DNA from 2 places in the Bradyrhizobium sp. 613_E4_N2_2 genome. Region 1 is predicted to be linked to the other one. Evidence: riboswitches for the same ligand, from Rfam matches in the RefSeq annotation. Region 1 holds a riboswitch; the other holds the start of a gene.

Region 1 (7,918 bases):
CCGAGATCGCTCTCCTTCTTGAGAGCTTCCTGCTCGATCTTGAGCCGGATGATCTCGCGGTCGAGCGAATCCAGCTCTTCCGGCTTGGAATCGACCTGCATCTTCAGCCGCGCGGCCGCCTCGTCCATGAGGTCGATCGCCTTGTCCGGCAGGAAGCGGTCGGTGATGTAGCGGTTGGACAGCGTCGTCGCCGCCACGAGCGCGGAATCGGTGATCCGCACGCCATGGTGCTGCTCGTACTTATCTTTCAACCCGCGGAGGATCGAGATGGTGTCCTCGACGGAGGGCTCGCTGACGAAGATCGGCTGGAAGCGCCGCGCCAGCGCCGCATCCTTTTCGACGTGCTTGCGGTACTCGTCGAGCGTGGTGGCGCCGATGCAGTGCAGCTCGCCGCGCGCGAGCGCGGGCTTGAGCAGGTTGGATGCGTCCATCGCGCCGTCACCCTTGCCGGCGCCGATCAGCGTATGCATCTCGTCGATGAACAGGATGAAATTGCCCTCGCTCGCGGTGACTTCCTGGAGCACGGCCTTCAGCCGCTCCTCGAACTCGCCGCGGTACTTCGCACCCGCAATCAGCGCGCCGAGATCGAGCGAGAGCAGCTTCTTGTCCTGGAGGGTCTCGGGCACGTCGCCGTTGACGATGCGCAGCGCGAGGCCCTCGGCGATGGCGGTCTTGCCGACGCCGGGCTCACCGATCAGCACGGGATTGTTCTTGGTCCGGCGCGACAGCACCTGGATGGTGCGGCGGATCTCCTCGTCGCGGCCGATGACCGGGTCGAGCTTGCCGTCGCGCGCAGCCTGGGTCAGGTCGCGGGCATATTTCTTCAGCGCGTCATAGGCGTTCTCGGCGGTCGCGGAGTCCGCCGTGCGGCCCTTGCGCAGCGCCTCGATCGCAGCATTGAGATTTTGCGGGGTGACGCCGCCCTTGGCCAGGATCGTGCCGGCCTCGCTGGTCTTTTCCAGCGCAAGGCCGAGCAGCAGCCGCTCGACGGTGACAAAGCTGTCGCCGGCCTTCTCGCCGGCCTTTTCGGCGGCGTCGAAAGTGCGGGCGAGCTCGGGCGCCAGATAGATCTGGCCGGCGCCGCCGCCGGAGACCTTCGGCACCTTGTTGAGGGCGTCCTCGGTCGCCTTCAGGATGGCGCGGGAATTGCCGCCGGCGCGGTCGATCAGCCCGGCAGCGAGGCCCTCATTGTCGTCCAGCAGAACCTTCAGGACGTGCAGGGTCGAAAACTGCTGATGCCCCTCGCGTACCGCAAGCGATTGCGCGGACTGAACGAAGCCCCTGGAGCGTTCGGTGTACTTGTCGATGTTCATGTCTTTTCTTTCCCTCGGCCTGCCCCTGGAGCCCTCTAAGGCACTCCAAACGGCATCTTCATTGGGTTTCCGCTGGACGCGTTGACGTTCCTCAACCGGCAGCGGTCGTTATCAGCCGGCGCTGGCGCCGGCCTGACCCAGATGTGGGAAGCTTGGCCTCGGATCGGAAGAGGCGCGTTCACAATTTCGTGCACGGGTCCGCCTGCTTGGCGCCAGCAGGTCGAATCCCTTAAGTAGCGACATGACAGCCAGCCAGACCGCCGAAATCACCGGCCTTTACCGTTACCCGATCAAAGGCCTGACGCCGGAATCCCTGCCCCGGGTCCCCCTGCGGACCGGCCAGACCCTGCCCGCCGACCGCCGCTACGCCATCGAGAACGGACCGAGCGGCTTCGATCCGGAGGCGCCGGCCTGGAAGCCGAAAATCCAGTTCCTGATGTTGGCACGCAATGAGCGGCTGGCGTCCCTCGACAGCCGGTTCGAGGACGCGACCAACCGCCTGACCATCCGCAAGGACGGCCAGATCGTCGCCAGCGGGAACCTCGAGACCACTGCCGGGCGCGCCGCCATCGAGGATTATTTCACGGAGAATTTTCAGCCGGAGCTGAAGGGCCCGCCAAAAGTTCTGTCCGGCCGCGACCACAGCTTTTCCGACGTCGCCCGCAAGGTCGTGTCGATCATCAACCTCGGCAGTGTCCGGGCGATCGAGACCATGCTCGGCGGCGCCGCAGTCAATCCGCTGCGCTTCCGCGCCAATCTCTACGTGAAGGGCTGGCCGGCCTGGTCCGAGCTCGAGCTCGTCGGCGAGACGCTGGCGATCGGCGAGGCCCGGCTCAAGGTGGTCAAGCGCATCGTCCGCTGCCCGGCGGTCAACGTCGATCCCAAGACCGCGCAGCGCGATCTCGAGATACCGCCGACGCTGTCGCGCAATCTCGGCCACATGGATTGCGGCATCTATGCCGAGGTCATCGCCGATGGCGAGATCGGCGTCGGTGACGCGATCGCGGTGGAAGCGCCGAAGCTGGTGTGAGCCGTCCGCCGCTGCCGTAGTGTGGGCAAAGCGAAAGCGTGCCCACCACTCCGGTCCATCTAACTCCGTTGCACCGCCGGTGGGCACGACGCTTGCGCGCCTTTGCCCACCCTACGGCTCCGTCGTCAGTTCGGCATCACATACGCATAGATCCGGCCGCGCGAGACCGGCGCCTCGCGAACACGATTGCCGTTGTTGCCGGAAATCATGATCGGATTGCCCTGCGCGTCCACGCCGGTGATGATGCCGACATGGCCGCCCCGGCGACCGCGCGACATGACCGCGATGGCGCCGACCTGCGGACCGGAGACACGCGTGCCGTAGCGCGCGAACGAGCTCGCCATGTCGGAGCCGGTGCCCTGATGGCCGGTGTGCTGCAGCACCATGTTCATGAAGCGCGCGCACCACAGGCTGCCGCGCCCGGTCGGATTGCCGCCGATATAGCGACGCGCCTCGGACACGAGGCCGGATCCGCCGCCGAAGCCGCCACCGCTATTGGCCATTCCAGGATTGGTCATTCCGTTGTTGGCCATGCCGCCGACATTGGCGTTCGGATTGTAGCTCGCCTGGGTGTCGGCGAAGCCGCTCGCCTGCAACTGCGCCGCGCCGCGCTCGAAGCGCGAGCTGCGGGCATGGTGGCGATAATGACGGTAATGATGATGTCTGGCGTGATGCACGTAAGCGTGCCGCTCTGCGCTATGACGATGATGCGGCCGCGCTGAGGCCGGAGAAACGAACGCGGCAACCGCCGCGAAGAAAATCGCCAGCGCGACAACACAACGCGACAGGCGAGACGCAAACAACTCCAACATACTTCATCCTTCTTGACACCCCACTTCCCCAATCGGCCCGTGCGATGGCCGGCATCCGTCTGGCCGTTAAGCCGCCGGATGTGGCGAGAAAAAGACGCCACGCCCGCGAATAGCTGCGATGATTTTGTGCCGGTGCTGGCTTGAGGCTGCCGCATTGCGGACAACAACGTTAACTGCAATTCTCCAAAGGCGGCTTGAAGAGAGGGAAACAGTTAATGCCCCACGCCACGACCAGAGACGACGTCCGCATCTATTTCGAAGAAGCGGGTCAGGGAACGCCGATTATTTTTCTGCATGAGTTCGCGGCCGACTACACCAATTGGGAGCCGCAGATGCGCTACTTCTCGCGCAGCCATCGCTGCATCACCTATTCCGCGCGCGGCTACACGCCGTCGGACGTGCCTGATGGCGAGGTCTACACCTACAAGCATTTCTACACCGACGCGCTCGCGGTACTCGATCATCTCAAGATCGAGCGCGCGCATCTCGTCGGCCTGTCGATGGGCGCCTATTCGTCACTCCAGATCGGGTTGAACGCGCCGCAGCGCGCGCTGTCGATGACGCTGGCCGGCGTGGGCTCAGGATCGGAGATCGAGAATCTCGACAACTGGCGCAAGCAGTGCCGCGCCAACGCCGAGCAGTTCGAGACGCTCGGCTCCGCCGAGGTCGCAAAGGTCACGCGCGAGGCGCCGAGCCGGATTCCCTTCCTGGTCAAGGATCCGCGCGGCCATGCCGATTTCTACGCCGCACTGGCGCGCCACGATGCCAAGGGCTCCGCGAACACGATGCGCGGCTTCCAGGGCGGCAGGCCATCGATCTTTGCGATGACCGACGCGATCAGAGGCGTAGCGACACCGGCGCTGATCATCTGCGGCGACGAAGACGATCCCTGCGTCGGAGCAAGCCTGTTCCTGAAGAAGCACCTGCCCGCGGCGGGCCTCGCGATGTTTCCGAAATCCGGCCACGTGCTCAATCTCGAAGAGCCCGCGCTGTTCAACGAGAGCGTGGAGCGGTTCGTGACGCTGGTGGAAGCCGGGCGCTGGCCGGTGCGCGATCCGCGGTCGCTGGCGGCGCATTAGACTGCCAGCCGCTGTCATTCCGGGATGCGCCGACAGGCGCAGGCCCGGAATGACGGCAGCTACTTCCCCTGCCCGCGCGTGAGCAAGAACACACCCTGCTCGCCGAACATGTTCCACACCCACCACGGCAACCGCAGCCGCAATGGACGGCCGTAGAGATCCAGCGCCTCGGCGCGCTCCATCTTGACGTCGATCGCGTCGCAGAGCTCGACGAAATCCTTGATGGTGCAGAAATGGATGTTGGCGGTGTCGTACCAGGTCGCCGGCAGATTCTCGGTGCGCGGCATGTGGCCGCCGACCAGGAGCTGGAGCCGCATCTTCCAGAAGCCGAAATTCGGGAACGACACGATGGCGCGGCGGCCGATGCGCAGCAGATTCTCCAGCACGACCCGCGGCTGCCGCGTCGCCTGCAGCGTCTGCGACAGGATGACGTAATCGAAGGCGTCGTCGGGATAATTGACGAGATCGGTGTCGGCATCGCCCTGCACCACCGCGAGGCCCTTGGCGACGCAGCGATTGACGCCCTCGCGCGACAGCTCGATGCCGCGCCCGTCGATGCCGCGGGTCTCCAGAAGCTGGAGCAAATCGCCCTCGCCGCAGCCGACGTCGAGCACTTTCGAGCCGGGCTTGACCATCTCGGCGACCAGCAGATGATCGGCGCGAAACTGGCCTGACTGCTCCGTCGCAACGCCGCCCAGCGGCAGCACTTCCTGCACAGACATCGCTAGCCGTCCTTGTCAGTCAATCCTGCCGGTGAGCCCGCGCGCCTTCCCTGCCGATTGCAGGAAAGCACGGGCGATATCGAAGAATTCTGGCACGTCGAGCAGGAAGGCGTCATGGCCGCGATCGGTCTCGATCTCGGCGAACGACACCCGCGCGCTCGACGCGTTCAGCGCATGCACCAGTGCGCGCGATTCCGCGGTCGGGAACAGCCAGTCGCTGGTGAAGGAGACCACGCAGAAGCGCGTCTCGATGCCCGCGAACGCCTTCGCCAGCACGCCGCCATGGTCGCCGGCGATGTCGAAATAGTCCATCGCACGGGTCAGATAGAGATAGGAGTTGGCGTCGAACCGCTCGACGAAGGACGAGCCCTGGTAGCGCAGATAGCTCTCGACCTGGAAGTCGGCGTCGAACGAGAACGTCGGCAGCTCGCGGTCCTGCATGCGGCGGCCGAACTTGCGATGCAGCGCGGCGTCGGAGAGATAAGTGATGTGCGCGGCCATCCGTGCCACCGCAAGTCCGCGATGCGGATGGATGCCCTGATCCGTGTAGCGGCCGTTGTGCCAGTCGGGATCGGCCATCACGGCCTGGCGGCCGAGCTCGTGGAAGGCGATGTTCTGCGCCGAGTGCCGTGTCGAACAGGCAATCGCCAGCGCGGAGTACACGCGCTTGGGATAGGCCGCGGTCCATTGCAGCACCTGCATGCCGCCCATCGAGCCGCCGACCACCGCGAACAACGTGTCGATGCCGAGCCGGTCGATCAGCATCGCCTGCGCGCGCACCATGTCGGGAATGGTGATGACGGGGAAATCCAGGCCCCACACCTTGCCGGTCGCGGGATTGATCGAGGCCGGCCCGGTCGAGCCCATGCAGCCGCCGATCACGTTGGCGCAAATGATGAAGTAGTGCTGAGGATCAAGAGGTCGGCCGGGACCGACCAGCGTCTCCCACCAACCCGACTTGCCGGTGACGGGATGCACGTTGGCGACATGCTGATCGCCGGTCAGCGCATGGCAGATCAGCACCGCGTTGGAGCGATCAGCGTTGAGCTCGCCATAGGTCTGGTAGGCGATCTGGAACGGGGTGAGATCGATGCCGCAATCGAGCCGCAGCGGCTGCTCGGCGCCGAACTGCGCGACCTGCGAATTCGGATGATCCGCCTCATGCGACCGGTCGTCGGCACTGATCGCGGGACTCGGCACAGACTTGACGCCACCCATCTCTGACATCGCCCTCGTTTGCGATCAGACGTTCGATCGCAGTGACATCAGGCCATGAAAAACCCGGCCTGAACGATAGGTTCGGCCGGGATCGAAAGGGTCCCCGGCCTGTTTAGCGAGTTTTTTAACGTGGCTGCAAGCCGGCCGGCTCAAATGACCACGGAACAGGCAAAACCTACTGTCTTGGGCGGTTTTCGTCAAGTCGCGGTCCGGATTAGCCAAATTCGTCTCTGTCACATCAGCCCAAAAGGACGTCATTTCTCTTTGCTTTCGCCGCCCCGACTGCCTAATCAGGATATCGATCGCAGCGGATCCGAACCTACCAGCTTGCCTGGCCGATCCGCATTGGAACGCCTCTCAACAGTCCAGTCAGATATGTCCCACCGTCCGCCCGCGCCACCATCGCTCCAGGAATTGCGCAAGGAGATCGACGCGATCGACGAGGGCATGCATCGTCTCCTGATGCAGCGCGGCGACATCATCGACCGCCTGATCCAGGTAAAGCAGACCCAGGAGGTCGGCTCGGCGTTCCGCCCGGCGCGCGAGGCCGCCATGATGCGTGACATCGTCCAGCGTCATCGCGGCATCCTGCCGCTCGACACGGTCGAGAGCATCTGGCGCGTCATCATCTCGACGTTCACTTACGTCCAAGCGCCGTTCTCCGTGCATGCCGACATCTCGGTGAGCGAGCCGGCGATGCGCGATTCCGTGCGCTTCCATTTCGGCTTCACGGTGCCTTACGTCGCGCATTTCAGCGCGCAGGCCGCGGTCGAAGCGGTGGCGAAGTCCAAGGGCGATCTGGCGCTGGTCTCGGCGACCTCGAGCCGCACGCCATGGTGGCTGGAGCTGGAAGCGGACGGCGCACCGAAGATCATCGCGCGGATGCCCTTCGTCGAGCGCGCCGACCATCCGGCCGCGCTGCCGGTGTTCGCGATCTCCCGCGTCGCCGACAGCGCCGTGGTGACGGAGGTCGAGACCTTCAGCGTGCGCGTGTCCGGGTGGAACGCCGAGGTCGCGCGGGCGCTGTCGCCGCTCGCCGAGATCGTGGCAGTGCCCGATACCGCCTTCGACGGCGCAGCGCTGCTGGTCTCGGTCACGAGCGCGACCAGCATCGACAAGATCAAGGCTGCCCTGATCGAAGCGGGGGCCTCGGTGCGCTCCACGGCCCTCGTCGGCAGCCACGCAACGCGCTATACGGTGCCCTCGACCGGGTCGAAATCGTAGATCGCGAACCGCCTAAAGCTACTTCCGGAGTTGAAGATGTCCCGCCCCGTGCCGAATCCCGGCATTCTCGATATTGCGCCCTACACGCCCGGCAAGAGCCCGGTGGCTGAGCCGGGCCGCAAGGTGTTCAAGCTCTCGGCCAACGAGACGCCGTTCGGGCCCTCGCCCAAGGCGATCGAGGCGTTCAGGAACGTGGCGGCGCATCTGGAAGACTATCCGGAAGGAACCTCGCGCGTGCTGCGCGAAGCGATCGGGCGCTCTTTCGGGCTCGACCCCAACCGCATCATCTGCGGCGCCGGCTCGGACGAGATCCTCAATCTGCTCGCCCACACCTATCTCAGCCACGGCGACGAGGCGATCTCGACCACGCACGGCTTCCTGGTCTACCCGATCGCGACCATGGCGGTCGGCGCCAAGAACGTGGTCGCGCAGGAGACCAACCTCACCTGCAATGTCGACGCCATCCTCAAGGCGGTGACGCCGAAGACAAAGCTGGTCTGGCTCGCCAATCCCAACAATC
Region 2 (7,918 bases), 480 kb from region 1:
GATCTCGAAGCGTTCGCCGCTTTCACTGACCATCTGGTAGCGGCCGGTCATGAAGCCCGAGGCGGTCGCGAGCGGCACGCCGGAGGTGTATTCGAAGCGCTCGCCGGGAGCCAGGGTCGGCTGCTCGCCGACGACGCCCTCGCCCCTGACCTCCTGCTGGCGGCCGGTGGCGTCGGTGATGATCCAGTGCCGCGTCTTCAGCTGCACGGTTTCGTCGCCGGAATTGGTGATGACGATGGTGTAGGACCAGAAATAGCGGGAGCGGTCAGCCGACGACTGCTCCGGAACAAAGTTCGGCTCGACGGTCACTTCGATCTGGCGGGTCACGGCGCGATACATGGCGGCCATCATAACGAAAACCCGGCCGGGAACCAACGCCCGCAGGCGGTTTTGGTGACATCGTGCCGCCAGAATTGCCGAGGAAGTAGACCCAATGTGATCCGGCCGCTTTGCGAGACGACGGCCGGACCTGTACACTCCATGACACGTCGCGATTTGCGGAAGGGTTTCGAACCCCCGATGACCATTGCCGACCAAGTGACGGGATCGACGATCGCGGGAACCGGCAAGCCTGCGGAGGCCAGACCTGCGGAGGCGAAGCCGCGCTCCGCCGCGCCGGCCATCACGCTGCCCGCCATCGGCGAGCGCGAGCTCCGGCTCGACCTGTTCCGCGGGCTCGCGCTGTGGCTGATCTTCGTCGACCATCTGCCGCCGAGCCTTTTGACCTGGTTCACGATCCGCAATTACGGCTTCAGCGACGCCACCGAGATCTTCATCTTCATCTCCGGCTACACCGCGGCGTTCGTCTACGGTCGTGCCATGCTCGAAAGCGGCTTCGTCGTCGCCACCGCGCGCATCCTGCGGCGCGTCTGGCAGATCTATGTCGCCCACGTCTTTCTGTTCACGATCTTCCTCGCCGAAATCTCCTACGTTGCGACCAGGTTCGAGAACCCGCTCTACACCGAAGAGATGGGCATCATGGATTTCCTCAAGCAGCCCGATGTCACGATCGTGCAGGCGCTGCTGCTGCGCTTTCGTCCGGTCAACATGGACGTGCTGCCGCTCTATATCGTGCTGATGCTGGCGCTGCCCTTGATCTTGTGGCTGATGAAATGGCGGCCCGACGTGACGCTCGGCCTCTCGGTCGTGCTCTACGCGGTGACCTGGGAATACGACCTCTATCTGTCGGCCTATCCGAACGGCTTCTGGGCGTTCAATCCCTTCGCCTGGCAATTGCTTTTCGTATTCGGTGCATGGTGTGCGCTCGGAGGTGCGCGACGCATGTCGCGCATCCTGGCGTCCCGCGTCACGATGTGGATATCGATCGCCTATCTCGTCGCGGCGTTCTACGTGACGCTGACCTGGTATGTGCCGCAGCTCTCCCACTTCATGCCGAGGCGGCTCGAGCAGTGGATGTATCCGATCGACAAGGCCGATCTCGACGTGCTGCGCTTCACGCATTTCCTGGCGTTCGCCGCGCTCACCGTTCGCTTCCTGCCCCGGGAATGGCCGGGCCTGAAATCGCCCTGGCTGCGGCCGCTGATCCTCTGCGGCCAGCATTCCCTCGAGATCTTTTGTCTCGGCGTCTTCCTCGCCTTCGCCGGCCATTTCATCCTGGCCGAAGTCTCCGGCGGCGCAGCCATGCATGCGCTGATTAGTCTCTCCGGAATCCTGATCATGTGGGGCGTTGCATGGGTGATTTCGTGGTACAAGCGCGTGGCTGACAAGAGCGGTGCGAAAACCAAAAACGCCGTCGGCAACGCCGATCTGGCGGGAGGGGGCTGATGAAGGCGAAGGTTCTCCTGAGCCTGGTCCTGCTGTGCGGTAACCTCGCCGCGCCCCTGGCGCGCGCGGGCGATGCCGTGCCGGCTGCTCCGGCCGCGCCCCCGGCCTGCGAATTGCCATCCTATCTGCTCACCACTGAAAGCCAGCTTCCGAGGGTCGCCGATGCCATCAAGGCCGGCAAACCGCTCGAAATCCTCGTCATCGGCAGCCGTTCGACCACGATTCCGGCCTCGGAGGACAGCTCCTATCCGGCGCGCATGCAGGCCATCCTGCAGGACAGGCTGCTGCCGTCGGAGACCGTGCACGTCTCCGTAGAAATACAGAGCAAGAAGACGGCCGAGGAGGCGGCCGCCACCTTCGTTAAGCTGATGGAAGCAAAAAGGCCTACTTTGGTCATCTGGCAGACCGGGACTGTGGATGCTATCCGAGCGATTGATCCCGATGATTTTCGCGGGGCGGTAACCGAAGGGGTTTCCGCGCTGCAAAAAGCAGGGGCTGACGTCGTGTTGATGAACTTGCAGTACAGCCCGCGTACCGAAACCATGATCTCGGTGCCGCCCTATCTCGACAATATGCGGGTGGTGGCGCAGGAGCATGACATCCCGCTGTTCGACCGTTTCGCGATCATGCGGCAGTGGAATGATCAGGGTCAGTTCGACCTGTTCAGCCCGTCCCGCGGGCCAGAGCTGGCGAAACAGGTCCATGACTGCCTTGGCCGGGCGTTGGCACAGTTTGTGATCGACGCAGCCCATCTGGGGCCGGCCCAGCAGCAAAATTGAGGTCTAGCGTTAATGAGTTCTCTCCGCCCTTTTTGGTTGACTGCATGGCTGGCTGCGCCCGCGGCGGCTCTGCTGCTCCTGACGCCGGTGTCGCTGGCACCAGTGCAGGCGCAGGCCACGCAGGCAACGCCCGCGCCGCAGCAGGCCGCTAGTCCGGCTTCCGCTTCGCCTTCCCAGACCACCGTCGCCGCGACGTCCCACGAGCAGCGCGGCGTGACCGCCCGCGCCATCGACAAGGTGAAGCAGGTCGCGAAATCCGCCGGGGACATTTTCAGCCGCGTGCCCTGCCTCACGCCGAAGGGTGGCTCGAAGGCGATGGGCTCGCTGCCGCATGTCGCGGGCAAGCTCGTCGCCGGCAAACCCGTCGTGATCGTCGCGTTCGGCTCGTCGTCGACGGCAGGCTATGGCGCGAGCTCGCCCGATTTCAACTATCCGAACCGTCTCGCCGCGCAGCTCCGCCGGCAATATCCGACCGCCGACATCACCGTCATCAACGCCGGCGTCGGCGGCGAGGACGCGCCCGAGATGATGAAGCGCCTCCAGAAGGAGGTGATCGACGTGCATCCGGATCTCGTGATCTGGCAGGTCGGCACCAATGCGGTGCTGCGCAATCTCGATCCCGGTGACACCGCCAAGATGGTCGAGGACGGCATCTCCCGCATCCAGGCCGCTGGCGGCGCCGACATCGTGCTGGTCGATCCGCAATATTCGCCGGCCGTCAACCAGCGCAAGGAGAGCGCCGGCAAGATGGTGCACCTGCTCGGCAAGGTCGCCGAGCTCCGTCACGTCGGCATCTTCCCCCGCTTCGAGGTGATGCGCGACTGGCACGAGAATCAATCGATCCCGGTCGAGAGTTTCGTGATCGCCGACGGCCTGCATATGAACGATTGGGGCTATGCCTGCTTCGCGCAGATCCTCGGCGACGACATCATCCGCTCCGTCGGCCAGATCAAGCTCGGCGTCAACGTGCCCGCCGACGTGCGGACGTATCGGCCGATGTAGCTCGGTGCCGTAGGGTGGGCAAAGGCGCGCTCTTCGCGCGCCGTGCCCACCATCTATCGGCGATATGATCGTGAATGGTGGGCACGCTTCCGCCTTCGCTCTTCGAGCTACGGCGGACAAGTCGCTTTGCCCACCCTACGTTCCGAGCTCGTGAAGCCCTCACGCCTTCTCCAGCGCCGCAGTCAGATCCTCGATCAGATCATCCGCATGCTCGAGCCCCGCCGAGAAGCGGATGAAGCCCTCGCTGATTCCGAGCGCGGCGCGGTCTTCCGGCTTGAGGCGCTGATGCGTCGTGGTCGCCGGATGCGTGACGAGGCTCTTGGCATCGCCGAGATTGTTCGAGATTTTTGCAAGCTTGAGCTCGTTGAGCACGCGGAACGCACCCTGCTTGCCGCCCTTGACCTCGAAGCCGACCAGCGTCGAGCCGCCGCGCATCTGCTTCTTCACGAGAGCTGCCTGCGGATGATCGGCGCGGCCGGGATAGACCAGGCGCGAAATCTTCGGATGGCTCGCCAGCACGTCGGCGATGCGTCCCGCCGTCTCGGTCTGCGCGCGCACGCGTACGCCGAGCGTTTCCAGGCCCTTGAGCAGGACCCACGCGTTGAACGGCGAGATCGACGGGCCGGTCTGGCGCATGAAATTGTGGATGTGCTCGGCGATGAACGCTTCCGACGACAGGATGATGCCGCCGAGACAACGGCCCTGGCCGTCGATGTGCTTGGTCGCGGAATAGACCACGACGTCGGCCCCTAACGCGAGCGGGCTCTGCCAGATCGGCGTCGCGAACACGTTGTCGACGACGAGCCGCGCGCCGCCGCTGTGCGCGATCTCGGCGATCCCTGGAATGTCGAGCACGTCGAGCGTCGGGTTGGTCGGGCTCTCCAGGAAGAACGTCTTGGTGTTCGGCCGCAAGGCGCGCTGCCACTGGTCGAGATCGGCTCCGTCGACCAGCGTCGTCTCGATGCCGTAGCGCGGCAAGAGATCCTGAATGACGTAGAGACAGGAGCCGAACAGGGCGCGCGAGGCCACCACATGATCGCCGGCCTTCAGCGGCGCCAGGATCGCGGTCGTCACCGCGGCCATGCCGGTCGCGGCCGAGCGGGCGGCTTCGGCGCCTTCGAGCTCGATCATGCGGCGCTCGAACATCGAGATGGTCGGGTTGGAATAGCGCGAATAGATGAAGCCGGGGTCCTCGCCCTTGAACCGCGCCTCGCACTCCTCGGCGCTGTTGTAGACGTAGCCCTGGGTCAGGAACAGCGCCTCCGACGTCTCGCCATATTGCGAGCGCAGGGTGCCGGAATGGACCAGGCGGGTTTCGGGACGGTATTGCGTGGTGGACGCCGGGGACTTCGACATAGGACCTCCTCTGCGTGACCATCGAAAATGGTCACCGGCCTGGATAACTTCCACGGGCCGGGATCACAGAGGTCCCCGGCCTGTTTAGCGACTTATTTAACGTGGCTGCAAGCCGGCCGGCTCAAATCACCACGGGATAAGTGATGCTCATATTCCGCAATGGCCTTTCCGTCAAGGCGTCCATCGGATAGCCGTAAAAGGCTGCTATTTCCCGCATGTCCGGATGCATTTGACCCCTGACGAGGACCCCCGGTTGAGCTTCACGGTTGCCGCCGACGCCAATGGTATCCTGCCCGACCGCATGATCGCGGCGATGGCGAAGGCGGGCCTCATCCTGCCCGCTTATGACTTCGTCGAAAGCCAGATCCAGCCGGCGAGCCTCGACCTTCGCCTCGGCGACATCGCCTATCGCGTTCGCGCCAGCTTCCTGCCGGGTCCCGGCGCGACCGTCGCCGAGCGCATCGACGAGTTAAAGCTGCACGAGTTCAGCCTCGCCGATGGCGCAGTGCTGGAGACCAACTGCGTCTACATCGTGCCGCTCTTGGAAAGCCTGGCGCTGCCGCCGGAGATCGTCGCCGCCGCGAACCCGAAAAGCTCGACCGGCCGGCTCGATGTCTTCACCCGTGTCATCGCCGACGGCACCCGACGCTTCGACATGATCGGCGCCGGCTATCACGGCCCGCTCTACGCCGAGATCAGCCCGAAGACGTTTCCGGTACTGGTCAGCGAGGGCTCGCGCCTGAGCCAGGTACGCTTCCGCACCGGAGATGCCATCCTCAACATCGACGAGCTCGAGGCGCTGCATGCGACCGAGCGTCTCGTCGATCTCGACGATGCCGATCTCACCGGCGGCGTTGCCGTCTCCGTCGACCTCTCCGGCGAGAAGGCCAACGGCTTCGTCGGCTATCGCGCCAAGCGCCACACCGGTGTCGTCGACGTCGACCGCCGCTCCGGCTATGCGGTGGAGGATTTCTGGGAACCGATCTCGGCGCGTCCCGACGGCAGCCTGATCCTCGACCCCGGCGAGTTCTACATCCTCGCCTCCAAGGAAGCCGTGCAGGTGCCGCCCGACTACGCCGCGGAGATGGTGCCGTTCGATCCCCTGGTCGGCGAGTTCCGCGTGCACTATGCCGGCTTCTTCGATCCCGGCTTCGGCTATGCCGGAGCTGGCGGGCAGGGATCGCGCGCCGTGCTCGAAGTGCGCTCGCGCGAGGTGCCGTTCATTCTCGAGCACGGCCAGATCGTCGGCCGTCTCGTCTACGAGAAAATGCTGGCGCGCCCCGACGCGATGTACGGCCAGCGCATCGGCTCGAACTACCAGGCGCAGGGCCTCAAACTATCGAAGCATTTTCGGGTGTAGCTCCACACTCTACTGTCATGCCCCGGCTTGACCGGGGCATCCAGTACGCCGCAGCCCCTCGATTGACTACTGCCGGGATGCAAGCTGAAATCCGGCTGCATGCGAGGTGGCGAGATGAGTGTTCAATCCGAACTCGACGCAAGAATCCTCGACGACGTCGCGGACGCGCTGATCTATTCGGATCGCTCTGGCACCATCACGCGCTGGAATCGTGCATCGACCGCCTTGTTCGGCTTCTCCGCCGACGAAGCGCTCGGCCAGAACCTCGATCTGATCATTCCCGAACATCTGCGCGCCGCGCACTGGAAGGGCTTCGAAGCTGCGCTTGCCACCGGGGCGATGAAGCTTGCGGGCAGGCCGACGCTGACCCGCGCGCTGCACCAGAGCGGACGCAAGCTCTACATCGAGATGACCTTCGCGCTGGTGCGCGATGCCGGTGGTGCCGTGGTCGGATCGGTCGCGATGGCGCGCGACGTCACCGAACGCGTCGAGCGCGAGCGTGGGGCCAGGCTTGCGCAAAATTCGTGATGCGGAATTGACGGGCTGGCGTGCAGGGCGCTCTGCCTGAGCGTCAGGTTGCCTCGTACAGGTCGCAGTGACACACTCGATCAAAACAACGATCGGGAGCGAACATGACCGCCGCAACAGACGCAGCACAAGAAGCGCAATGGAAGCGCTGGCGCGCGGTCGCCGACCTCTATCACGCCTATTTCACCGGACTCATCCTCACCGTCGTCACACGGCGCGGCACGGCGGATGCTGCCGAATTCGTCTTCCGCGTGTTTCGCCGCCAGCAGCAGGAGCGCTTCCTGCCGGGGCTCGAAAAGCTCGGTCTCAATCATCTGCCGCCGGCGGTGGCCGCCGCGCAATATCATTATCTCTCCAACTGGATCGGCGGCGTGCATGTCGAGTACATGTATGAGAGCGACCGCAAAGCCTGGATCCGCTATCCGCCGCCGCGCTGGATCTGGAAGGGCACCGCGATCTGCGGCGTGCCGGGTGAGGTCAGCCGCGCGATGCTGCGCGGCTGGCACGCCAACAATGGCGTCGCGCTCGGCGATACCAGGCTCGGCTTCGTCTGCACCAAGCAGAGCGTCGACGGTCAGGATGGGCTCGAAGGCTATTATTATCAGTACGACCACCAGCTCGGGCTGGATCAACGCCTGGTGTTCGCGCGCCATCTGGAAGCGCCGTTGTTCGACGCTAAAGCCGCGCCTGCCTTGCCCGTCGCGAGTTGGCCGAAGCCGCGGCTGGAAAAGGCCTACCGCAACTACGCGATGGAATATGTGCGCACCGCCGCGCCCGTCATGGTGCAATTGTTCGGCCCCGAAGACGCCGGCTATCTCCTGCACCTCACTGGCAAGCTGATCGGGATGCAGTATTTTGACGAGGTCGCCGCGGCGCTGTCTATGAGCCGTGGTGGCGCCAGCGAGTTCGCAGCGTTCCTGAACGCTCTGTTTGCCGCGCAGGATGACGCTGCCGAGACGACGGCATCAGAAGGCACGTTTGAATTTCGTCAGCAGAGCTGGAAGCTGATGGATGACGTCGCCGACTATCATCGCGTCTGCACCAGGGTGCTGGAAGGGTTGTTCGAGGGGCTCGCTGCCGGATGCGGGCGGCACATCGGCGTGCACCT

The links. Region 1 has a riboswitch for S-adenosylmethionine ahead of metX (homoserine O-acetyltransferase MetX). Riboswitches for the same ligand answer to the same signal wherever they lie in the genome.
Region 2: linked by a shared signal. The riboswitch ahead of AB7290_RS41180 (O-succinylhomoserine sulfhydrylase) and the one ahead of metX (homoserine O-acetyltransferase MetX) in region 1 are both predicted to bind S-adenosylmethionine.

The regions. Positions count from the first base shown of each region.
Region 1 is NZ_CP197234.1:8,172,034-8,179,951, forward strand. It holds gene clpB (ATP-dependent chaperone ClpB) at 1-1,313, opposite strand, end outside; gene AB7290_RS38720 (MOSC domain-containing protein) at 1,555-2,343, shown strand; gene AB7290_RS38725 (NlpC/P60 family protein) at 2,469-3,155, opposite strand; gene AB7290_RS38730 (alpha/beta fold hydrolase) at 3,371-4,234, shown strand; gene metW (methionine biosynthesis protein MetW) at 4,294-4,956, opposite strand; gene metX (homoserine O-acetyltransferase MetX) at 4,972-6,174, opposite strand; SAM riboswitch at 6,266-6,345, opposite strand; gene AB7290_RS38745 (chorismate mutase) at 6,550-7,398, shown strand; gene AB7290_RS38750 (pyridoxal phosphate-dependent aminotransferase) at 7,435-7,918, shown strand, end outside.
Region 2 is NZ_CP197234.1:8,648,525-8,656,442, reverse strand. It holds gene apaG (Co2+/Mg2+ efflux protein ApaG) at 1-339, opposite strand, end outside; gene AB7290_RS41195 (OpgC domain-containing protein) at 520-1,785, shown strand; gene AB7290_RS41190 (SGNH/GDSL hydrolase family protein) at 1,785-2,564, shown strand; gene AB7290_RS41185 (SGNH/GDSL hydrolase family protein) at 2,577-3,566, shown strand; gene AB7290_RS41180 (O-succinylhomoserine sulfhydrylase) at 3,726-4,922, opposite strand; SAM riboswitch at 4,986-5,065, opposite strand; gene AB7290_RS41175 (2'-deoxycytidine 5'-triphosphate deaminase) at 5,146-6,282, shown strand; gene AB7290_RS41170 (PAS domain S-box protein) at 6,397-6,810, shown strand; gene AB7290_RS41165 (hypothetical protein) at 6,915-7,918, shown strand, end outside.